DNA from 3 places in the Paenibacillus sp. NPDC056579 genome. Region 3 is predicted to be linked to each of the others. Evidence: riboswitches for the same ligand, from Rfam matches in the RefSeq annotation. Region 3 holds a riboswitch; each other region holds the start of a gene.
The links. Region 3 has a riboswitch for cyclic di-AMP ahead of ACFQ88_RS09680 (CAP domain-containing protein). Riboswitches for the same ligand answer to the same signal wherever they lie in the genome.

Region 1: another riboswitch for cyclic di-AMP. It lies ahead of ACFQ88_RS38120 (resuscitation-promoting factor); the one in region 3 lies ahead of ACFQ88_RS09680 (CAP domain-containing protein).
Region 2: another riboswitch for cyclic di-AMP. It lies ahead of ACFQ88_RS37725 (APC family permease); the one in region 3 lies ahead of ACFQ88_RS09680 (CAP domain-containing protein).

The regions. Positions count from the first base shown of each region.
Region 1 is NZ_JBHTVD010000020.1:46,037-50,237, reverse strand. It holds gene ACFQ88_RS38130 (HD domain-containing protein) at 1-855, shown strand, start outside; gene ACFQ88_RS38125 (TatD family hydrolase) at 908-1,675, shown strand; cyclic di-AMP (ydaO/yuaA leader) riboswitch at 1,900-2,095, shown strand; gene ACFQ88_RS38120 (resuscitation-promoting factor) at 2,381-3,520, shown strand; gene rnmV (ribonuclease M5) at 3,624-4,169, shown strand; gene rsmA (16S rRNA (adenine(1518)-N(6)/adenine(1519)-N(6))-dimethyltransferase RsmA) at 4,176-4,201, shown strand, end outside.
Region 2 is NZ_JBHTVD010000019.1:33,446-37,646, forward strand. It holds gene ACFQ88_RS37715 (sensor histidine kinase) at 1-236, shown strand, start outside; gene ACFQ88_RS37720 (group I truncated hemoglobin) at 867-1,223, opposite strand; cyclic di-AMP (ydaO/yuaA leader) riboswitch at 1,497-1,669, shown strand; gene ACFQ88_RS37725 (APC family permease) at 1,841-3,667, shown strand; gene ACFQ88_RS37730 (metal-sulfur cluster assembly factor) at 3,866-4,180, shown strand.
Region 3 is NZ_JBHTVD010000002.1:481,603-485,803, reverse strand. It holds gene ACFQ88_RS09690 (FdhF/YdeP family oxidoreductase) at 1-1,093, opposite strand, end outside; gene ACFQ88_RS09685 (Na-translocating system protein MpsC family protein) at 1,288-1,659, opposite strand; cyclic di-AMP (ydaO/yuaA leader) riboswitch at 1,989-2,122, shown strand; gene ACFQ88_RS09680 (CAP domain-containing protein) at 2,128-3,009, shown strand; gene ACFQ88_RS09675 (SPW repeat domain-containing protein) at 3,208-3,528, shown strand; gene ACFQ88_RS09670 (DUF1572 family protein) at 3,634-4,161, shown strand.

The sequences.
Region 1 (4,201 bases), on a different contig from region 3:
TCATTTCCGCAGAAGGTGGCCGGTGTCATCGCCAAAACCTACAATCAGGAAATCGTCATCAGTCTCGTGTCCAGCCAACTGGATGCGGATCGGATGGATTACTTACTGCGCGATGCTTATTTCACCGGGGTCAATTACGGCACCTTCGACCTCGAGCGTATATTGCGGGTGATGCGTCCGTTCCAAGGGCACATTGTCGTCAAGGAAAGCGGCATGCACGCGGTGGAGGACTACTTGATGTCCCGTTACCAAATGTACTGGCAGGTCTACTTCCACCCGGTTACCCGCAGCGCCGAAGTGATTTTGCATAATATTTTTCAAAGAGCGAAACAGTTATATGAAGAAAACTACGCCTTCTCGTTTATGCTGCAGCCGCTGTTAAGCTTGTTCCGTCGTACGCTGACCGTAGAGGAGTACCTGCTGCTCGACGAAGCGTTCATGCAGACCGTGCTGATGCAATGGTCCGGCGAAGCCGATCCGATATTGTCCGACCTGTGCTCCCGTTTCTTAAACCGCAGGCTGTTCAAATATGTCACGCTGGAGCGGATTGATGTACAGCTGATCGAGCAGCTTCGTGATGCGATGACGGCTCTCGGAATCGATCCTGCGTTTTATCTCGAAATTGATTTCCCTTCGGATCTTTCGTATGATGTGTATCGTCCGGGCGAGCATGACGAAAAATTGCCGATTTTGCTGCTGGACCATAAAGAAGGGCTGACAGAAATTTCGCGCAAGTCGGAAATTGTCCGTTCAATCAGCGGCATCCACATGGGGAAATACCATCTTTATTTCCCGGAGGAGCTGCTCAGGGCTGACCTTAAGCCGGAGCACCGGAAGCTGCTTGGCGTAGAATAAAGCGCAGCAGCCTCATCCATACAGACTTCAATAAAGGAGACTTTGTTTACATATGCTGACCGATACGCACACACATTTAAACGCACCGCAATTCGATGAAGATCGACACGAGGTCATCCGGCGCGCGCAAGAGAACGGAATCAGTCGAATCGTCAATGTCGGATTTAACCGGGAAACGATCCCCACCTCGATCGCATTGGCAGAGCAATATGATTTCATTTATTCGACCGTGGGCTGGCATCCTCAAGACGCCAAGGATATGACGCCGGAGGACCTGAAGTGGATCGAGCAGCTATGCTCCCATCCCAAAGTCGTCGCTATCGGCGAGATCGGCCTGGATTACTACTGGGATACGTCATTCAAAGACGTGCAGGACCGCGTATTTCGCGAGCAGGTTCGGCTGGCCCGTAAATTGAACATGCCGATCGTTATCCATAACCGTGACGCGCATCAAGATATTATCCGTGTTCTCCGTGAGGAGAAGGCGTCGGAGGTCGGCGGCGTCATGCACTGCTTCTCGGGCAGCTGGGAGACGGCGAAGATGTGTCTCGATATGAACTTCTACATCTCGTTCGGCGGGCCGGTTACTTTCAAGAACGCCAAACAGCCGAAGGAAGTGCTTGAAAAGGTTCCTCTCGATCGGCTGTTGGTCGAAACCGATGCTCCATATTTGACTCCGCATCCTCATCGCGGCAAAAGAAATGAAACTGCGTATGTGAAATTAGTCGCAGAAACCGCTGCTCAAATCAAAGGGTTAACCTTGGAGGAGCTGGCTCACGCGACTACTAAAAATGCAGTTAGATTATTCGGTTTGGAGTAGAGGAATCCGGGGGTCAGGACAGCCCTTTTTTCGTCGAAATCGTGATAATTAAAGAAAATTGGTTAAAACAGTAAGTCAGTGCAAGAAAAATAAGGGTTTTCTTTTTGAAACTGCTAAAATTTGTTTGAATTGAACAAAAACGGACCTTTTTTGGCGAGTTTGTATACTTTACAACTTTATATCCGACAGCGTAAACTCAATATTAACTTAATACGATTACCAGATTTCCACTATCGCTGAGTTTCCGTAAGGGAAACGGGGGAACCGTAAGCTGACCTGTCTCGAATTTCAATAAGACTAAGGTCACAATTTCTGGGGTGAGTCTTGGTGAGGATGAACGGCTAACAATCCGATACCAAGTAGGGCGACTCTCAAGTCCGAATCCGTCAGCTAACCTCGTAAGCGTAAGAGAGAGGTAACGATTGTCGTGTGCTTTATTTCATTTTGATGAAATAACGAAAAGTCACGGGAAGAGTCCTCTTTCCGATGACTTTTTTTATGTTCTCCCGTTCATTGTGATACGAATCCGACAACATAACGACCGAATACCGGGGAGGTGCTGGCCGCACGCAGGAAGAAACGATATGGCCCGTAGGTTGCAGCCCTTAGTTGAATTAACGAAAGATTGCAAAACTTAAACCATAGTCGCGTCAGATGAAATCATGCGAAACACTCGACGGCGGGGCTTTGAAGGAGGACCGACAAGTGGGAGCTATTCAACACGAGCAAACCCATGTAAGACGATCATCCAGCATGTCCTTCGCATTGCGATGGAAGCATGAAAACTTGCGTTTGATATCGAAAGCAGCACTCATTTCATTCGCTTTGACTTTCATGTTTTTGATGATGTTATACGGTACGGCTACCAAGAAGGTATCCGTAGTTGTGAACGGACAGGAAACCGTTGTGTATACGAAGCAATGGGATCTGCAGCGTTTACTGGATGAGCAGAAGATTACTGTTGGAGAGCACGATAGGCTCTCGGCAGCGCTGGATTCGAAGGTGAAGAACGGTGACCGGATCACCATCGAGCATGCCAAGCCGCTTCAGCTTACGGCTGACGGCGAGCAGAAGACGCATTATACCGTTGCCACGACGGTAGGGGATGCTCTCAAAGATTTGAACGTCACGGTTGGGGAGCTGGATAAGGTAAATCCGTCGCTGGATGCCGAACTGCCTCCGAGCGGTGAGATTCAAATTGTCCGGGTCAAGAAAGAAATGGAAGAGGTTTCGGAAAAAGTAGCGTTTAGCGTAGTGAAGAAGAACGATCCGCAGCTGGTAAAGGGCAAAGAACAGATAGTGCAAGAAGGGCAAGAGGGCGTAGTCCTCAAAACTACGGAAAAGGTTTATGAAGATGGAGTCTTGGTCTCCGAGCAAGTGGTTGGTGAGAAGGTCCAAACGGAAAGCGTCAATAAAGTGGTCGCTATCGGGACGAAAAATCCGGTAGTCGTGTTGTCGGCGTCATCGCCGAATCTTCAAGAAGTAACCAAAGGCGGTGTGTCTTTTGGCGTGAAGCAGGTCATCAATAACGTGACCTTGACTGCATATACGGCAAGTGTAGCTTCTACGGGCAAAAGCGCGGAGCATCCGCAGTTCGGTATTACTTCATCGGGTACGAGAGTAACGGAAGGTCGAACAATTGCAGTGGATCCCAAAGTGGTTCCCCTGGGCTGGTGGGTTTATATCGATGGGCTTGGCTTCCGCAGAGCGGAGGATACGGGCAGCGCCGTGAAAGGCAACGTCATCGATGTGTATTTCGACAGCGGTTCTTATGCTAACAAATTTGGCATGAAGCGTGGGTATACGGTCTATGTCATTGGACCGAAGAAGCCGACGGCGGACTAAGGACCTGCAATTAGGGCAGACTCATAATATATAGGGTAACGGATGAGAAGAGGGATACCTCTTCTTTTTTCTGTGGTTGGCTTTCCAGAAAGAAGGTTGTAAGATGATAAAGGAAATTATTGTCGTTGAGGGCAAGGACGATACGACAGCCATTAAACGGGCGGTAGACGCCGAAACGATCGAGACCGGCGGGTCGGCGATCAATAAAGAGGTCATCAAAAGAATTCGCCTCGCGCAGCAGCGCCGGGGAGTGATCATATTAACCGATCCGGATCATGCGGGAGAGCGGATACGTAAAATCATTACGGCTCAGGTCAAAGGGTGCAAGCACGCTTTCATCACGCAGGAGGAAGCGACGAGCAAAGGCGATATCGGCGTCGAGAACGCGTCCGTGGACGTGATCCGCAAGGCGCTGGCAAACGTGCGCACCGATTATGAGGCGGAGGAGTCCGATATTACGTGGGAAGACCTTATCAACGCCGGGCTGATCGTTCATAATCAGGCGTCCGCGAGACGGATGGTAATGGGGAATCTGCTCGGGATCGGGTATTGTAACGGAAAGCAATTTTATAACCGCTGCCGGATGTTCCGCATTTCGCGGGAGGAATTCGCCGAGGCGTGGAAGCAACTTGAGGAAAAAGAGGGCTAGGAAACGATGGATACGATAAAACCAGGATTGAC
Region 2 (4,201 bases), on a different contig from region 3:
GATGGGTCGAGGTGTACATAGCCGACGACGGCATGGGCTTCGATCCGGACAGGCTGGCGGAGCTGACGCAGCGGATCGGTCAAGCGGAGGAGCAGAATGCCGATTTTACCCGAATCGGACTGCTCAACATTCAACACAGGCTGAACATGCGCTACAACCGGCCGGACGCCAAATTGGCCATCGGCAATAACCCTGGAGGCGGGGCATTCGTCAGGATGACGTTTCCCGCGGAATAGATGAGCGGCGGAAGCACGAAATGAAGCGAGTAACGGATCTGGTGTCCGATGAACTCGCCATTTCGGGCTTTTTTGCACAAATAACGGAACCAGTGTCCGATCCGTATCAGGAACCCTAGCGTCAAGTATGAATCAGGAACAACCGACGGGACAGGTAATGGAGTAACTGAAGCATAACATACCGAATTACTGCCTAACGTCACGCTGTAAGCATGTGTACCTTGTGCACAACAATCCGTATTACTACCCGGGCTATGACTCTCCGAACGGGACGAGCGATCGGACAGGCAATCCGCTATTTCAATGAAATGCAGCCAAATGGGTACCTTATCGGATACAGATGCGCTTATTGAGCGATATTCTCAATAAAATGGCCCGAAATGAAGCGAATAACGGATCTGGTGTCCGATGAACTCGCCATTTCGGTCTTTTTGCACAAATAACGGAACCAGTGTCCGATCCGAATCTGGAGCTCTAACATCAAGCACGATTTAGGAAAAATCGACGGGACACGTAATGGTGTTGCATACTGTACAACTGCCCAAGCTACGCTCATCCAATTGGACAGCTTCGTTCATCGCGCCTACCACCACCATCCCCACAAGCAGCCATGACATGCTTGCTCCTCGGCTATTTGTACAGAATATCTTCCCGCAGCGATGCTACCTTCTGCAATGCAGCAGTAATATCCTCTTCACCGACACCAAAATGCTCCAGCGCAGCGCGCAAATGTCTAACGATGGCATCGAAGTGGACGGGCTGCAGATTCATCCCCGCGTGAACCTTGGACATAGCTCCGCCGGAATACTGGTTGGGACCGCCCAGCGCATAGCTGATAAACTTCGTTTGATGCTTGCGCTGCTTCTCCATATCCGTATGCTCGAAAAAGTGATTTACAGTGTCGTCCGCCAATACCAAATCGTAAAAATAGTCGACGACTTTCCCAATCGTCTCTTCTCCGCCGAATTTCTCATATAACGTGCTCATGTGCATCCCCTTAAATTAAGTTTCATGATGGATTCACCATTTTAACGTTAGGTTACCCGAAAAGGGGAATGTCATGCAATGATTACCTGCCCTGTCCAAAGTAAAATGCAAGAGAATGAGCGATTTAGTAAGCAGAATGAAGTATTTCCGAGAAAAGAGCGATTTTACTTTCTATCATTAAACCATTTCGCCTATTCTGTTCCCATTGTAGTTTTACAGCCTGAGGCAAAAGGCGTATCATTCATTTTTGTGAAATCCATATATACAGTTTCTATTCTAATATCGCTGAGTTTTCAGAAATGAAGAGCGGGGGAACCAAACAGGTCGAAAGCGGGCTGCAAGCGGCTCTCTTTTTCACTTGGGGTGAATCCAGGAATGCTTCTGGTAGGGCAACTCACCATGCCCGAATCCGTCAGCTAACCTCGTAAGCGTATTGGAGAGTAGAGGGTGAAGCTTGTGTTCTAAATGGAACCGCAGGGCTGCATGCACCTGTGGTTTTTGCTGCTTTTCAAGGGATAGAGAGGCATTAAGGGAACTTATAACCGCTGTCATCTGCCGGGATTTTTGTTTCTGCGAATAGGGTAATCTACTTTTATAAATCACTGGTGGTGAATGCAATGTTTACTTCCTTGAAGAGGTTTTTAATTGGGCGGCCATTAAAATCCAACGAGCTAGGTGAACAAAAGCTTAATAAAACGAAGGCGCTGGCCATTCTTTCCTCCGACGCGCTATCTTCCGTTGCTTATGGTCCGGAACAAATTTTGCTGGTGTTAATTACGGTTGGAGCAACGGCCTTCTGGTACTCGCTTCCTATCGGAATAGGAGTATTGATTCTGCTGGCGGCCCTCATTTTATCTTACAGGCAAATCATTTTTGCATATCCGCATGGCGGCGGAGCGTACGTTGTCTCCAAGGAAAATCTGGGCATGTACCCCGGACTTATCGCCGGAGGCTCCTTGCTCGTAGACTACATTCTAACGGTTGCCGTGAGCGTATCGGCGGGAACGGATGCCATTACGTCAGCGTTTCAAAGCCTTCACACCCACAATGTAGCTATTGCCATTACGTTTGTTATCCTGATTACGATCCTGAACCTGAGAGGCGTAACGGAATCGGCGTCCATCTTAGCGTATCCCGTGTACTTATTTGTCTTTGCGTTATTCATTCTTATCTGCGTGGGGATATTCAAAATTGGGACGGGGCAGGTTCCGCCTGAACTGCATGCTCCGATCGGTACACCGGTGGCGGGGATCAGCCTGTTTTTATTGTTAAGAGCATTCGCATCCGGAAGCTCCGCCTTGACGGGAGTCGAAGCCATTTCAAATGCTATTCCGAACTTCAAGACTCCTGCACCTAATAACGCCGCCAAGACATTAATGGCGATGGGGACGTTACTGGCACTATTATTTTCCGGAATTGTGTATATGGCCTATTACTACGGGATTTCGCCGAGAGAAGAAGTAACGGTGGTTTCCCAAATCGCCGAACAGACCTTTGGCCGCGGCTTCATGTATTTCTTCATCCAGGGAACGACGGCCTTGATACTGATTCTTGCTGCTAACACAGGGTATTCCGCATTTCCTTTGCTTGCGGTGAATCTAGCCAAGGATAAATTTATTCCCAGAATGTTTACGGTCCGGGGAGACCGGCTCGGGTATTCCAACGGGATTATTATGCTGGGCTTCTGTTCCATTATCCTGATCGCCGCCTTTAAAGGGCAGACGGAGCACCTCATTCCGCTTTATGCTGTCGGCGTGTTTATTCCTTTTACATTGTCACAGACGGGGATGGTCGTCAAATGGATCCGGGAAAAGCCCAAAGGCTGGATTTCGAAGCTGATCATTAATACAATCGGTGCGGCGATCAGCTTTATCGTGTCCATGATGTTCTTCTTAACCAAGTTCGCGCAAGTGTGGTCTGTTCTAATCTTTCTGCCATTAATCATTTATTTGTTCCATCGCATTAGAAAGCACTACGAGGCCGTCGGCGACCAGCTAAGACTGTCCACCTGCGAGCCGGTTGTTCCTATAGAAGGAAATGTGTTCATTGTCCCTGTAGCCGGCATCACTCATGTCGTAGAAAATTCCTTAAACTACGTCAAATCTCTTTCGCCCGAGCAGATTATTGCGGTGTATGTACCTTTTGAGCGAGAAGATGAAGTTATTTTTGAGGAAAAATGGGAGAAGTGGCAGCCGGATATCCGATTGGTCACGCTGCATTCCCCTTACCGCAGCATCATTAATCCGTTGACCAAATTTATCGATACCGTTCAGCGCAAAGCGAAAGAATCGAATTACCAGGTTACCGTAGTGATCCCCCAGTTTATTCCCAAGAAAGGCTGGCACAACATCCTGCATAACCAATCGAGCCTGTTGATTCGCGCTCATCTGCTGTTTCGGAGAGACGTTATTATTTCGACGGTTCCATATCATTTAAAGAAATAAACAAGACAAGAGCATTCTCTGCGAAAGGGGATGCTTTTTTGCTGCAAGCGGCAGAATTTTCGGAAAGAAATGGATTGTATTGATCTTCTGTATGAATAAGTAAGGTTTGAACAAAATAAGTAACGAAAATGAACTATCCTGATGCATCGTGTCCATGAATTCCCCTTATGAAACCAATATAGAACGGAGGGTGATCTCTTGAGCAAGGAAGATCTTATCTTAGCAGAGCTGGAAGAGGTTATTGATCCGGAGGTTGGTGTAAATGTAGTCGATCTTGGGCTGATTTATGAGGTAAAGGCAGATCAAGAAGGAACCGCGAGCATTAAGATGACGTTAACGATCCCGGAATGTCCTCTGGCCGATGAGATTGTATCCAATGTGAAGCAAGCGGCTTTAAAAGCAGAGGGGATTCATAAGGTAGACGTTGAGCTAGTTTTTGAACCTAAATGGAGTCCGGCGAAGATGAATGATCTAGCCAAGGAACAGATCCGAGCCCGGCATTCCATGGCTTAAGAGAAGAACGAACCGGCCCGC
Region 3 (4,201 bases):
GCAGGCGGGCAAACTCCAGCATCCGTTCCCGGCTGAGCCCCGAGGAGCGCTCGAGCTGCTCCCATCGCTGCTTCATGACATGCTCTCTCAAGGCGGTATAGCCGTTCGTGTGCTCATTCACGAACGCGCGGTCGATGGCGCTGCCGGGGGCTTCCATCTCCATCTCGAACCAATGCTTCATGACGCCGTTCATGAACGCAATGTCGCCGCCTATGTTCACCTGGTAAAAGTCGTCGGCGAGCCTCGTTCCGAATAAAGCGGATTCCGGAATGGAAGGAATCCAATACTGTTCCATCGACGGCTCATAGTACGGATTGATGACGATAATTTTCGTTCCTTTCCGCTTGGCCGCGTACATATATTTGGTCGAAACCGGCTGGTTGTTGGCGGCTACGCTGCCCCAAAACACGAGCACGTCGGTGCCGATCCAGTCCTTGTAGTTACAGCTGGAGGCGCCTATGCCCACGGACCGCTTCAGCGCCGTCTTTGAAGGAGAATGGCAAATGCGCGACGCGTTGTCGATGTTGTTCGTGCCGAGGAGCCGGGCGACTTTGGCCGCCGCATAGTAGCTCTCGTTCGTAATCCCGCGCGCCGTCAAATAGAAGGCCAGCTGCTTCGGGTCGATCGAGCGGATCTTCGCCGCGATCATCTCCAGCGCTTCGTCCCAAGTCAGCCGGGAGAAGCGCCTCTCCCCTTGGCGCCGGATCAGCGGATACGGGATGCGCCCGAGCTTGCGCAGTGCCGTGCTGTCGAGCCGGGCCAGCTCGTCGATGTCCCGGTGCAGCTCCTCCGGCTTGATTGCGGGCATCGTGCTAAGCCGGAGCACGTTCAGACGCGTCGTGCATAGATGCGGGCCTTCCAATGTCCGGTCGTACAGGCCGGACACGCCGAGAGCGCAGCCGTCGCATACGCCCTGCGTCAGAATGCGGTAAGCATAAGGCAGCTGATCGCGGTTCTCCCAGGCGATCTTCGCCGTTTCCTTGATATGGTGCGGCTTCACCCGCCCGAGGCCGAAAGGCGCTTTGCTCACCCACAGCTTCGGATCAGGCTGTTTGGGAAGCTTGATCGGACCGGTGTGCTTCGTTGTTCCCATCTTGTATCCTCCTATGAACTCAAATAAAAAGCCGCAGCAGACAAGCCCTCTTATCGCAAAAAATAAAGGGTAGGTCTGTTGCGGCGGTTAGTCTTAAGCAGGGTCGCTGCCAAGTGCCAACGGCACATTATGATGGATGCTACATGATGCTCAGGTTATTTGAATAATCGTCATTGCTCATGAGCCTGTCAGACTCATAAATGTCTCGGAGCGGCGAATTTGCTTTCGATGTCCTGATCGAAGACGAAGATGGACATGCCGAAATCTTTTTCCAAATCGATGTCTACATATAATTCCAGGAAACGGGCGCCGAGCAGCTGCTCCATCTCTATCGGCGGGTTGTTCTTGTACATTTCCTTTACCATCTCGGTCCTCGCGGAACGCAATACCTGCTTTCCGTCCGCTGCCGAGGCGATAAACTTCTCAACGGGCGAAAGGTTCCCCTCCATCTCGCAAATAGCCCAGCACTTGCAAAATGTCGTGCGGATTTCCCGCGGACCTTTGCCCATATGACGCTTTCGAAACGCTTTCACTAAATTGCTGAATTCCGCTTCCGTTTTGTTCATATCGGGACGTCCTCATTTACCGGATTTACATCCAAATTTTATCACGGAGTTCAGGTTTGTTCAATGGATGCGGCAAAAAGAGGGTTCCCTTACACATATCCCAGCTCAGCTCGATTAAGCAGGATCCGGCGTGTGCGGCTGCTATTTTTCGAGAATTGCAGAATGCTCTTATCTATGTAAAATGGCTAGAGATGACGGGCATTTATTGAAGTTTCATAGAGCCGCTGGAAGACTTTGTGCCATGAAATGCGCCTTGGCCCATGCTACAATGAAATGGCTCCGAACGATCCGTACCGGATTATTGGTCATGGACACCGGAAGCAAAACTATCAAAATTAAGGCCGAAGCTTAATAGAAAGCACGGGGGATCCATTCCATGGGGTGAAGCCGCCTATTGCGGCAGGGTGATTGCTCTTTGACCCGAATCCGTCAGCTAACCTCGTAGGCCGCGAAAAGGAGAGGATTTTTTTGAATCGTTTCAAAAAAGTTGTTTTGACAGGTGTACTGGCTTTGAGCCCGATTATCGGCGTGAGCGCTGCATCTGCGGCTCCGTTAAATACAATTTCCGATAGCACGCTGTCCAGCTTGACCAAGCAATACGGCATTGACCTGAATTCTTTGCTGCAAGGACAACAAGGCCAGTGGCATTCTATCCCTACTGGCAGCAATAACGTTTATGCCGGTGGATATTGGACTCAAATTCCTGTCGGCAATGGCAACGGCAGCAACAATGATTGGAACTGCAACTTCGGCATTCCTTCCGTGAATCCTGGTAACGGCGCCGGTCAAGGCAATGTCGACGATGGCGGCACAGCTGACAACGGCAGCGAGGATAACGGCGGTACCGTCGACAACGGAAACGTTGACAATGGCGGCGATACCGGCAATGTCGACAACGGATCCGCTAACGGCGGCAATACCGGCAGCGGCAGCACGGGAAATACAGGCAGCGGCACGGTCAACGAAGGCACTAGCGAGCAATCCGCATTCGCTACCGAGGTCATCAACCTGGTAAACCAAGAGCGCGCCAAAGCAGGTCTGGGTGCCCTGACAGAAGACAAAGCTTTGTCCAATATGGCACTTGATAAGGCAAAAGACATGTACAATAACAACTACTTTGATCATAATTCGCCGACCTACGGTTCTCCGTTCGACATGATGAAGACTTACGGTATCAGCTACTCTTATGCCGGCGAGAACATTGCTAAAGGTCAACGCAGTCCGCAAGAGGTTATGAACTCCTGGATGAACAGCCCTGGGCACCGTCAAAACATCATGAGCCCTAACTACACCAAAATCGGCGTTGCTTACTACAACGGCGAGTGGGTACAAGAATTCATCGCTAACTAATACGGATAGTATCAGACAGCCTCGTATGCTTTATGCATCGGGGCTTTTTTCTGTTTTCCGGGTGCTGTTCACTCATGAAAGGACGGTATATCGGGACAGATAAAAGTTGAATTTTTAGAATATTCGAACATTTTGTAACCGTTTGCATATACATATAGCATAATCTGCATTTAGCTATTTCTTTCGGGAGGTGTAATCATGGCGGTTCGTCATTTGCTGGCTGCGTTGATTGGTCTCTTGTTTATTTTCGCTCCGTTCTGGATTGATTTCAATCATGAAGGTGCGGTTGTTACGAGCATCGTTGGAGGAACGATTCAAGCGGTAGCTTCTTTCCTCGGCTTTATGCTGAAGAAATCAGGCTGGGGTTCGTGGCTGAACTGGATTTCCCTAATGGCCGGGGTCTGGTTCATTATTTTCCCTTTCGCGTTCTTGACCGGTTTTGCGGATTATGTGGTTTATATCGTCCTAGGCATAACCACAGTAATGCTCAATTACTATACCATGAACGACGAATTGTGAATTGTAAGCGCTGCAATCTATTTTGATAGTCCCGGTTTATATACAGGCGGCTTTTTTTCCTTTATTCTGGAAAGGTAGTGATCCAGGAAATGGAGGATGATCGTTATGGAAACATCAGCATCATCAGTAGCCGCTTACTTTCTGCAGGATACCATTCAAACCTTTCGCAGCATGAAAAAGCTCGCCGACCGTGCCATGGAGCAGCTGGAAGCTTCTCAGTTCCGAGCCGCGCCCGATCCTGAATCGAATTCCATGGAGATCATCATTAAGCATATGCACGGCAATATGCTGTCGCGTTGGGCCGATTTCCTTACTTCCGACGGAGAGAAGCCGACCCGGGACAGGGATGGCGAATTTGAATCGGGAGCGTTGGATCGGGAACAGCTGCTGCAGTTATGGGAGGAAGGCTGGAGCGCGCTGTTCGCCGCTTTGGAAGACCTCGGGCCGGACGATGTGCTCCGTACCGTGACGATTCGCGGAGAAGCCCATACGGTGCTGCAAGCGATCCAGCGTCAGGTGTCCCATTACGGCTACCATGTCGGCCAAATGGTATACTTGGCGAAGCATCTCCGAAGCGCTCATTGGCAGACGCTGAGTATAGCCAAGGGCCAATCCCGAGGCTTCAAGCCTTAACTCAATCAGGGCCGCAATCCTTACTATGGAGTGCGGCTTT